3 regions of the Pantoea sp. X-Soil-MYKO-1289 genome follow, and region 3 is predicted to be linked to each of the others. Evidence: predicted binding sites of a transcription regulator. Region 3 holds the regulator's gene; each other region holds the start of a gene.
What was found. The regulator LexA, encoded in region 3, represses DNA repair genes until DNA is damaged. The targets are predictions, from matches to a motif close to TNCTGTATGTACATACAGNA.
Positions count from the first base shown of each region.

Region 1: sulA (SOS-induced cell division inhibitor SulA) is a predicted target of LexA. The motif match lies at 1,649-1,668, and genes of this name have one in related genera.
Region 2: dinB (DNA polymerase IV) is a predicted target of LexA. The motif match lies at 1,575-1,594, and genes of this name have one in related genera.

Region 1 is NZ_AP036004.1:1,532,347-1,535,729, reverse strand. Features, by position in the region: gene yccS (YccS family putative transporter) at 1-877, shown strand, start outside; gene AC6I7Z_RS07270 (TfoX/Sxy family DNA transformation protein) at 874-1,479, opposite strand; gene sulA (SOS-induced cell division inhibitor SulA) at 1,689-2,180, shown strand; gene ompA (porin OmpA) at 2,535-3,383, shown strand, end outside.
Region 2 is NZ_AP036004.1:907,971-911,353, forward strand. Features, by position in the region: gene AC6I7Z_RS04325 (class II glutamine amidotransferase) at 1-625, shown strand, start outside; gene dpaA (peptidoglycan meso-diaminopimelic acid protein amidase) at 596-1,342, opposite strand; gene dinB (DNA polymerase IV) at 1,631-2,683, shown strand; gene AC6I7Z_RS04340 (NADP(H)-dependent aldo-keto reductase) at 2,945-3,383, opposite strand, start outside.
Region 3 is NZ_AP036004.1:3,734,127-3,737,509, reverse strand. Features, by position in the region: gene plsB (glycerol-3-phosphate 1-O-acyltransferase PlsB) at 1-788, opposite strand, end outside; gene AC6I7Z_RS17810 (diacylglycerol kinase) at 917-1,285, shown strand; gene lexA (transcriptional repressor LexA) at 1,392-2,006, shown strand; gene dinF (MATE family efflux transporter DinF) at 2,137-3,383, shown strand, end outside.

The DNA of each region.
Region 1 (3,383 bases), 2.2 Mb from region 3:
GATCCTGCTTACCAGCCTGTTTGTCTGCCAGCCGAACTATAACGCCACGCGGCGCAGGCTTGCGCTGCGTATCGGCGGTACGCTGGCGGGCATCGCCATCGGCCTGCCGGTGCTCTGGCTGGTGCCTTCGACCGAAGGCCAGCTGGTGCTGATCGTGGTCAGCGGCGTGCTGTTTTTCGCCTTTCGTCAGGTGCAGTATGCGCAGGCGACGCTATTTATCACGCTGCTGGTGCTGCTCTGCTTCAATTTGCTGGGAGAGGGTTTCGAGGTGGCGCTGCCGCGTATCGTGGACACGCTGCTGGGATGCGCGCTCGCCTGGCTGGCGGTGGCGTTTATCTGGCCCGACTGGCGTTTTCGCCAGCTGCCCGCCGTGGCGGCGCGCACCCTGAATGCCAACTGCCGCTATCTGGATGCGATTATGGAGCAGTATCACCAGGGCAAAGACAACCGCCTTGCCTATCGTATCGCGCGCCGCGACGCCCACAACGCCGATGCGGAGCTGGCTTCGGTGGTCTCCAATATGAGCGGCGAGTCGCGAACGCAGCAGAAATACAAAGAGTCCGCTTTCCAGCTGCTCTGCCTTAATCACTCTTTCCTCAGCTATATCTCTGCGCTGGGCGCGCATCGCGATAAGCTGAACGACGGCGCGCTGCTGACGCTGCTCGACGATACGGTCTGCTATGTCGAAGATGTGCTGCAAACCGACGTGGTGAGCGACGCCGAAGCGGAAACGATGCAGAGCGCGCTGACGCAGCGCATCAGCGATATGGCTGCCAATCAAGAGACGCGCGCTCCGCTGGTGCTGCAGCAGCTCGGTTTACTGGTTGCCCTGCTGCCAGAGATCGCCCGACTGCGCCGGACGCTGGCGCAGCCTTAAAAGCCTTTTAAGGTCTCCTGATACCATTCATTCAGCTCCGCCCTGACCGTTTGCGGCAGGGCGGCTTCATGGCGCCCTTTTATCGCGCCTTCCAGCGCCAGCAACGTTTTAAAGCCGATATGCTGGTTGATCGCTCTGAGCCTGAGCCAGCACCGTTTTGATCCCAGCTCCCTCAGATGGCGCACGGTTGTCACGCCCGCCTCGAGCAGCAACAGCTCCATGCGCAGGCTAAGATTGGGCAGATCTTTTAGCCGCAGCGGCCGCTGCCTGGCCAGCGTCTCCTGTCGGGCGGTGCGCAGCGAAGCGGCGGAGAGCGACAGCAGACGATCGGTGTCGCTCCATAGCGCGTCGTCGACGCGATAGTAGTTAAGGCTCACCTCGGCGCCGCGCTTGCGAAACACCAGCGACTGCATCGGCTGTCGCGCCGCATATTCCCGCAGCGCTTCGCTGGCGCGCAGGTAGAGCGCGTCGTCGTTGACCAGAGCGAAAACCACTTTTTCCACCGCCAGCGCATAGCCGCCAAACTGAGTGCGCGACTCGATGTGGCCTAGCGCGGCCAGACGATTGCGGGACTGTTCTACAATAGGGTGCTGTTTTTTCATGACACGCTCTCCTTGTGTGCAATTAATAAAAAGCCATCACTATCAAACCGTTAGAGATATAGAAAAAATTAATTAAGGGTTCAATTAATTCTTTTATTCCAGCCCGACCTTCTCCTTTTTTTGCGAGCCGTTTTCCAAATTTGAGGTTGATCTTTGTCCAGGAAGTCATTACTGTATATCCATACAGTCCAATGCTGAGTGGTTAACTTATGCGCACCCAACACTTTAATAATGCAGGCTTCGCTCACCGTCACGTATCCGCGTCTAAACCGTCGCAGCACAGCGGCTGGATTACGGAACTGCGCTACAGCGAGCAGCCCGGCATGATGCAAATGTTGCTGCTGCCGTTACTGCAACAGCTGAGCCAGGAGTCTCGCTGGCAGCTGTGGCTGACGCCTGCGCACAAGCTCAATCGCGCCTGGCTGCAGCAGTCGGGCTTGCCGCTGGAAAAAAGTATGCACGTTGCGGATTCTGAGCGATGCACCTCTGTCGAGGCGATGATTAAAGCTTTGCGTACAGGGAATTACAGCGTGGTGCTGGCGTGGATACCTTACGATCTGGATGAGGAAGAGCGCCGCGAATTAGAACAGGCAGCGGCCGAAGGCAAAGCGCTGGGGTTAATTATGCGTCCAAATGGGACGAGCGAACCCACGCTGCGACCAAATAAAGGACTAAAAATTCAGTCGGATTTGTTTCATTAAGTAAAAATAGGATTTTTCTCGCGCCATTTACCTTTTTTGTTCCGGCTAAACCACTGATTCTTTTCCCTCCAGCTTTGACAATGGTTTAGCTGCATTTTGCCTTAAAGCGCGACGGCATGAAGGCCGGGCGAAATGTTAGAATATGTGTATAAAGCCCTGTTTTTTTGCAGCATCCCCTCACATCATACTTGTAACTTTCCAATCTCGTTGTAGACTTTACCTCGCCAGGGTGCTCAATAATCTCCGTTTTTTTAATCGGTAGAGTCATAAGCGAGCGTATTAACCCGGCGAAGGATTACAACCAAGAGCATCCCTTTTTGCTCATTGCCTATTTGGATGATAACGAGGCGCAAAATGAAAAAGACAGCTATCGCAATTGCAGTGGCACTGGCTGGCTTCGCTACCGTAGCGCAGGCCGCTCCGAAAGATGACACCTGGTATACCGGTGCTAAACTGGGCTGGTCTCAGTATCACGATACTGGTTACTACGGTAACGGTTATGGCAACAACAATGGCCCGACTCACGAATCTCAGCTTGGAGCTGGTGCATTCGTCGGTTACCAGGCTAACCCGTACCTGGGCTTCGAGCTGGGTTACGACTGGCTTGGCCGTATGCCGAACAAAGGCACCGTGAACAACGGCGCATTCAAAGCACAGGGCGTTCAGCTGGCTGCTAAACTGAGCTATCCGATCACCGACGATCTGGATGTCTACACCCGTCTGGGTGGTATGGTATGGCGCGCTGACGCAACTCAGAACAACGTTGTCAACGGCCGCATCAGCGACCACGACACCGGCGTTTCTCCGCTGGCAGCAGTGGGTGTTGAATACGCTCTGACTCAGAACTGGGCAACTCGTCTGGACTACCAGTGGGTTAACAACATCGGTGACGCACAGACCGTTGGCGCACGTCCTGACAACGGCATGCTGAGCGTAGGCGTTTCATACCGCTTCGGTCAGGATGAAGTAGCACCGGTTGTAGCACCGGCGCCGGCTCCGGCTCCAGTTGTTGAAACCAAGCGTTTCACCCTGAAGTCTGACGTGCTGTTCACCTTCAACAAATCTACCCTGAAGCCGGAAGGCCAGCAGGCTCTGGATCAGCTGTACAGCCAGCTGAGCTCAATGGATCCGAAAGACGGTTCAGTCGTCGTTCTGGGCTTCACTGACCGCATCGGCTCTGACCAGTACAACCAGAAACTGTCT
Region 2 (3,383 bases), 2.8 Mb from region 3:
CTTTAAAGATCCGCTGCCAAGCTATAACTCGCCCATCGCGCGGCTGGTGCAGGAGTATCCCATCAAGTCCCATTCGGTGGTGGCGCATATTCGCCAGGCGAACCGCGGGCCGGTCTCGCTGGAAAATACCCATCCCTTTACCCGCGAGCTGTGGGGACGCAACTGGACCTACGCGCATAACGGCCAGCTAAAAGGCTATCGCCAGCTGGAAACCGGCCACTTCCGTCCGGTGGGCGAAACCGACAGCGAGAAGGCCTTCTGCTGGCTGTTGCACAAGCTGGCCACGCGCTATCCGCGCACGCCCGCCAACTGGCCGGCGGTGTTTCGCTATGTGGCGGAACTGGCGGGAGAGCTGCGGCAGAAAGGGGTGTTCAATATGCTGCTGTCGGACGGGCGCTATCTGATGGCGTTCTGCTCGACCAATCTCTACTGGATTACGCGCCGCGCGCCCTTCGGCAAAGCGCAGTTGCTCGACCAGGATGTGGAGATCGATTTCCAGCAGCACACCACCGCCAACGACGTGGTGACGGTGATTGCGACGCAGCCGCTGACGGCAAATGAAACCTGGCACCGCATCGTGCCAGGCGAGTGGGCGTTATTCTGCCTTGGAGAGCGCCAGGAATGATTTAGAGGCGGCTTCGGGATTGACGATCGCCGGGCTGCCGCTATTCATCACGTAGCTGCCGCTGGCGACGTTGACCGTCGGCGGCTGATGGTATTTCGCAAAGTAAGCGTAGCCGGGCTGCAGCTCACGCCAGAAGCTGGCGTAGGTGGAGTAGCGATGGCGCTGCATGTTGCTGTCGGTCATGCGGAACGGGAAGATGCTGATGTTCACCTCTGACTGGCCGTTACGCAGCGCCGCGTTCACATAGGTAAAAATCTCGTCCATGTAGGCGTCGGTCATGGCGTAGCAGCCGATCGACTTACAGTCGCCGTGGATCATCAGATAGTTGCCGGTGTAGGCATGCTCGCGATCGTACTGGTTGGGAAAGCCGACGTTGATGGCGCGATAAAAACGGCTGTCGGGCTTAAGCTGGTTGAGCCTGACGCTGTAAAAGCCTTCCGGACTTTTAAAATCCCCTTCGCGGCGCTTCGGGCCGAGGCCGCCGGAAAAGTTACAGATGCGGTAGGTATCGAGCAGGCGAAATTCGTTGCCGATTTTGCCATAAAGCTCCAGCGTGCGTTCTTCCTTGAAAATCTGCAGATAGACCGGGGTACCGAGTAGCTGTTTCTTTAATTCTTTACTCACCGGCGTCGACACTGGCTGCGTCGGCTCGGGAGTCATTGCCATGCTGAGGGCTGGCATCAAAATCATCGCAAACAGAAGTGCGATTTTGCCCATGCTGTGTATACCTTGAGTGAAGAGAACGATGACGCGAGACGCGTCTCAGACTTGCATTATCGGAAAACTCCGCTACCGCAGCGCAACATTAGCATTGTCTGTTTTTTTATCAAGACGCCGCCGGGTAAATTCGCGTTTTCCTCGAGATATCACGGCCAGAAATTTGTAAACTTTAGTGGCGACGGATGTTAAATCCGCTTTTCAGGCGCGCCTGACGCGTCGAGGCTTTTGCATCTGTACATCTATACAGTATCATTAGGCGTGACGGAAAGCGGATGGCGGGCAAGCGTGAAAATCATACATGTCGATATGGACTGCTTCTATGCAGCGGTGGAGATGCGCGACAATCCGGCGTTGCGCGATATCCCTATCGCCATTGGCGGCAGCCGTGAACGACGCGGCGTGATCAGCACCGCCAACTATCCGGCGCGCAAATTCGGCGTACGCAGCGCGATGCCCACCGCCATGGCGCTGAAGCTCTGTCCGCATCTGAAGCTGCTGCCGGGGCGCTTCGACGCCTATAAAGAGGCGTCGCAGCAGATCCGCGACATTTTCCTGCGCTATACGCCCCTGATCGAGCCGCTGTCGCTGGACGAGGCCTATCTCGACGTCACCGACAGCCCGCACTGCCACGGCTCCGCCACGCTGATCGCGCGCGAGATCCGCGACACCATTCAGCGCGAGACGGGGCTGACCGCTTCGGCCGGCATCGCGCCGATTAAGTTCCTCGCCAAAATCGCCTCCGATCTCAACAAGCCCGACGGGCAGTACGTTATTACGCCGCAGGAGATGCCGGATTTTCTGCTGTCGCTGCCGCTGGCGAAGATCCCCGGCGTCGGCAAGGTGGCGACGAAAAAGCTCGAGGAGATGGGACTGCATACCTGCGCCGACGTGCAGAAAGCGGACGTGGCGCAGCTGCTCAAGCGCTTCGGCAAGTTTGGCCGCGTGCTGTGGGAGCGCAGCCACGGCATCGACGAGCGCGGCGTGGTAGTGGAGCGCGAGCGCAAATCCGTCGGCGTCGAGCGCACGCTGGCGGAAGATATTCACAGCTGGGAAGCCTGCCTGGAGATTATCGATTTTCTCTATGCGGAGCTGGAGCGCCGCCTGACGCAGGTTCGGCCCGACAGGCAAATCGCGCGGCAGGGGGTGAAGCTCAAGTTCAACGATTTCCAGCTGACGACGCAGGAGCATATCTGGCCGGAGCTGAACAAAGAGGATTTGATCGCGGTGGCGCGTAAAGCCTGGGATGAGCGCCGCGCCGGACGCGGCGTGCGGCTGGTGGGATTGCACGTTACGCTGCTGGACCCACAGCTTGAGCGGCAGCTGCTGCTGGGGTTGTAACGAACAGGAAAAAAACAGTGATAGTGCGGCATGATTCTTCAGTGCCAGCGCAGGTAGCCTCGCCCGATCGCAAAGTCGCTGTTCGTCATCCCTGACCGCTCGGCCCGCGCCAATACGCACCTCATCCCTGAGGCGCGCCCGTTTCGGGCCAACGCGCTGCGTTGTTCAAAAACGCTCCCGGCGTTTTTGTCCCTGGCGCGGGACGCTTTGCTCTTCGGGCGTGGCTACCCGCTTGCTAAGCTATTTTGCGGTCTGTGAAAATTAAGGCGCCGGATAGGTGTAGCGGCGGTGAATCGCCTCGATCCCTTCCAGCACGTCGGCGTCCAGCGTCAGGTTGAAGCTGTCGATATTGATCTTCAGCTGCTCCATCGTCGTTGCGCCCAGCAGGGTGCTGGCGACGAACGGCTGCTGACGCACATAGGCCAGCGCCATCTGCGACGGATCCAGGCGATGCTTCTGCGCCAGCGCCACATATTCCGCAATCGCCAGCTGCGACTGCTCGCCGCTGTAGCGCGTAAAGCGGCTGAACAGCGTGTTGCGCGCGCCAGCCGGTTTCGCGCCGTTCAGATATTTGCCGCTCAGCGTGCCGAAAGCGAGGCTGGAGTAAGCCAGCAGCTCAACTCCTTCATGCTGGCTGATTTCCGCCAGGCCCACTTCAAAGCTGCGGTTCAGCAGGCTATAGGGGTTCTGAATGGTCACG
Region 3 (3,383 bases):
TCATAGGAGAAGTCGGCGGCGATCTCCTCCATCATTTCGACGGCGTTCTGCTGCGCCTTCTCATGGGAAAGCTTTTTACTGCGCGCCTCTTCTTCCACCGCTTTTTCAATCGCCTTGGACTGCAGCAGCTTGTTGAAGAGATCCTGACGCGCCGGCAGACGCGGGCCGACCGCGGCTAAACGCTGGCGCGCGAAATGAATGCGCGCCACGCGCGCCAGTTTCTGCGCGATCGATTTGTCGGTGCCATGCTGCGTCGCCATCCAGCGCAGCGAAACGGTGGGGGAAAAGCGCACAAAGCTGTCGCGGCCGTGCCAGATAATAGCGAAGAACTTTTCAACCCCGTTAAGCTCGCGCAGGTGTGGCGCATCGTCGCCCTGAACCTCGCGGCCAGGCGCGCGCCCGAACATCACCGATACCGGCAGCATCTGGATATCGAGCTGAGGATTGCTGCGGTGCAGATCGAGGTACTCGTGGAAAATCTTCACCGATTCCGTATTCGGCCCGAAATGGGGGAATACGCGCGGACCGTCGTGGATAAACACGTGGCGCGGCAGCAGCGCGCCGTCGATTTCCAGCGGCGACAGCGGATCGGGCAAATTATGCTTCAGACACTGCTGGCGCAGCGTCAGCAAATCCGCCTTGGAATCGTATGGCAGCACGTACATAATCGGCCGCGTCGGATCGAGTCCATGTTCGGAAACGGGATCGCCCGGAATAGCCTTCGTTTTTACCAGAATAGAAAGTGGTAAATTCAACAATTTATAATAAAGTTTACGCCAACCTGACATAGACAACATGAAGCCTCTTGTTAGCAAAGCGCCGCAAGCATATCAGAAAGTGCTGCGAAGATCTGTGGTGGTGCCAAACGCACCTGGCCCAGACATTGACGTCAAACAACTAAAAGGGTTCCCTCGCAATGGCAAGTAATACCACCGGTTTACTCAGGATTGTAAAAGCGGCAGGCTACTCGTGGCAGGGGCTGCGCGCCGCCTGGCAGCATGAAGCCGCGTTTCGTCAGGAAGCTACGGCCGCCATCGTCGCGATCGTCATCGCCTGCTGGCTGGATGTCGACACCGTGGCGCGCATCCTGATGATCGGATCGGTGGTGCTGGTGATCATCGTCGAGATCCTCAACAGCGCGATTGAAGCGGTGGTCGACCGCATCGGCCAGGAGCGTCATCCGCTGGCGGGGCGGGCGAAAGATATGGGATCCGCCGCCGTCTTGCTCACTATCATACTGGCGCTGTTTGTCTGGGTCGCGCTGCTCTGGACCCATTTGCGATAGCCTTTCCAGAATTACCCAAATGGCTGTTATTTCCCTGGGTTTTGGTTTTCATTTCGCCAATACCTGTATATACTCACAGCGACTGTATAAACAACCAGGGGGCGGGATGAAAGCATTAACCACCAGGCAGCAACAGGTTTATGACCTGATTCGCGACCATATCAACCAGACGGGCATGCCGCCAACGCGTGCGGAGATCGCCTCGCAGCTGGGGTTCCGTTCCCCCAACGCCGCCGAAGAACACCTCAAAGCGCTGGCGCGTAAAGGCGTTATCGAGATCGTTTCCGGCGCATCACGCGGCATTCGCCTGCTGATGGAAGAGGAAGAGTCCAACGGACTGCCGTTAATCGGCCGCGTCGCCGCCGGCGAGCCGCTGCTGGCGCAGGAACACATTGAAACGCACTACAAAGTCGATCCCGACCTGTTCAAGCCCTCTGCTGACTTCCTGCTGCGCGTCGCCGGTATGTCGATGAAAGATATCGGCATTATGGATGGCGATCTGCTGGCTGTGCATAAAACGCAGGATGTACGTAACGGTCAGGTCGTCGTGGCGCGCATTGATGACGAAGTCACGGTAAAGCGCTGGAAAAAGCAGGGCACCGTGGTTCATCTGCTGCCGGAAAACAACGACTTCGAGCCGATTATCGTCGACACCCGCACGCAGTCGCTGACCGTTGAAGGTCTGGCGGTAGGCGTGGTGCGCAACGGCGAGTGGCTCTGACCGCTGGCCTTCAGACGCCTGCATCCCTTCGTCAGGCGTCTGTACGCTAATCTTTTCACGCGTCTCCTGCGGCTAACGTCGCGCCGGGGCCGCCTCGCTTCTTTTAACGTTTTCAGGCATGGACCGGCTGATGCGTCTCTTCTCTGCTGACGACCGACAACTCTGGCGGCTGGCGCTGCCGATGATCCTCTCCAATATCACCGTGCCGCTGCTTGGCCTGGTGGACACTGCCGTTATCGGCCATCTCGACAGTCCGGTTTACCTTGGCGGCGTAGCGATTGGCGCGACCGCGACCAGCTTCGTCTTTATGCTTTTACTCTTTCTGCGCATGAGCACCACCGGCATTACCGCGCAGGCCTTTGGCGCGCGGGATACGCAGGCGCTGGCGCGCGCCCTGACGCAGCCGCTACTGATGGCGCTGCTTGCGGGCCTGCTGTTTATCCTGCTGCGCGAGCCGCTCAGCGCGCTGACAGGTCGGCTGGCGGGCGGCGATCCGCAGGTGCAGGAGCAGGCCGCGATCTTTATTAATATCCGCTGGCTCAGCGCGCCGGCGACGCTGGCGAATATGGTGATCCTCGGCTGGCTGCTGGGCGTGCAGTACGCCCGCGCGCCGGTCGTGCTGCTGGTGGTGGGCAACGCGGTCAATATTCTGCTCGATCTCTGGCTGGTGCTCGGGCTGAAGTGGGGCGTGGCAGGGGCGGCGAGCGCCACGGCGCTGGCGGAATATGTTACGCTGGCGGTCGGACTGGCGATGGTGTGGCGCGTACTGAAGCTACGCGGCATCTCGATAGCGATGTTGAAAGAGAGCTGGCGCGGCGATATCAGCCGCCTGCTGCGCCTCAATCGCGACATTATGCTGCGCTCGCTGCTGCTGCAGCTCTGCTTTGCCTCGCTGACGCTTATCGGCGCGCGACTGGGGTCGGAAATTGTCGCCGCTAATGCCGTGCTGCTGATGTTCATCACCTTTACCGCCTATGCGCTCGACGGCTTCGCCTACGCGGTGGAAGCCGTCTCCGGCGAGGCCTATGGCGCGCGCGACGGCAAACGACTGCTGTCGGTGTGGCGCGCCGCCTGCCGACAGGCGGGCATGGTCGCGCTCGCCTTTGCGCTTATTTACGCGGCGAGCGGCGACGCTATCGTGTCGATGCTGACCTCGCTGGAGTCGCTGCGGCAGCTGGTCGATCGCTATCTTATCTGGCAGATCGTTCTGCCGCTGGCGGGCGTATGGTGCTATCTGCTGGACGGCCTGTTTATCGGCGCGACGCGCGGACGCGAAATGCGCAACAGTATGGCGATGGCCGCGCTGGGCTATTTCCTGACATTGCTGACTCTCCCCTGGCTAGGCAATCACGGTTTATGGCTGGCGGTCACGGTTTT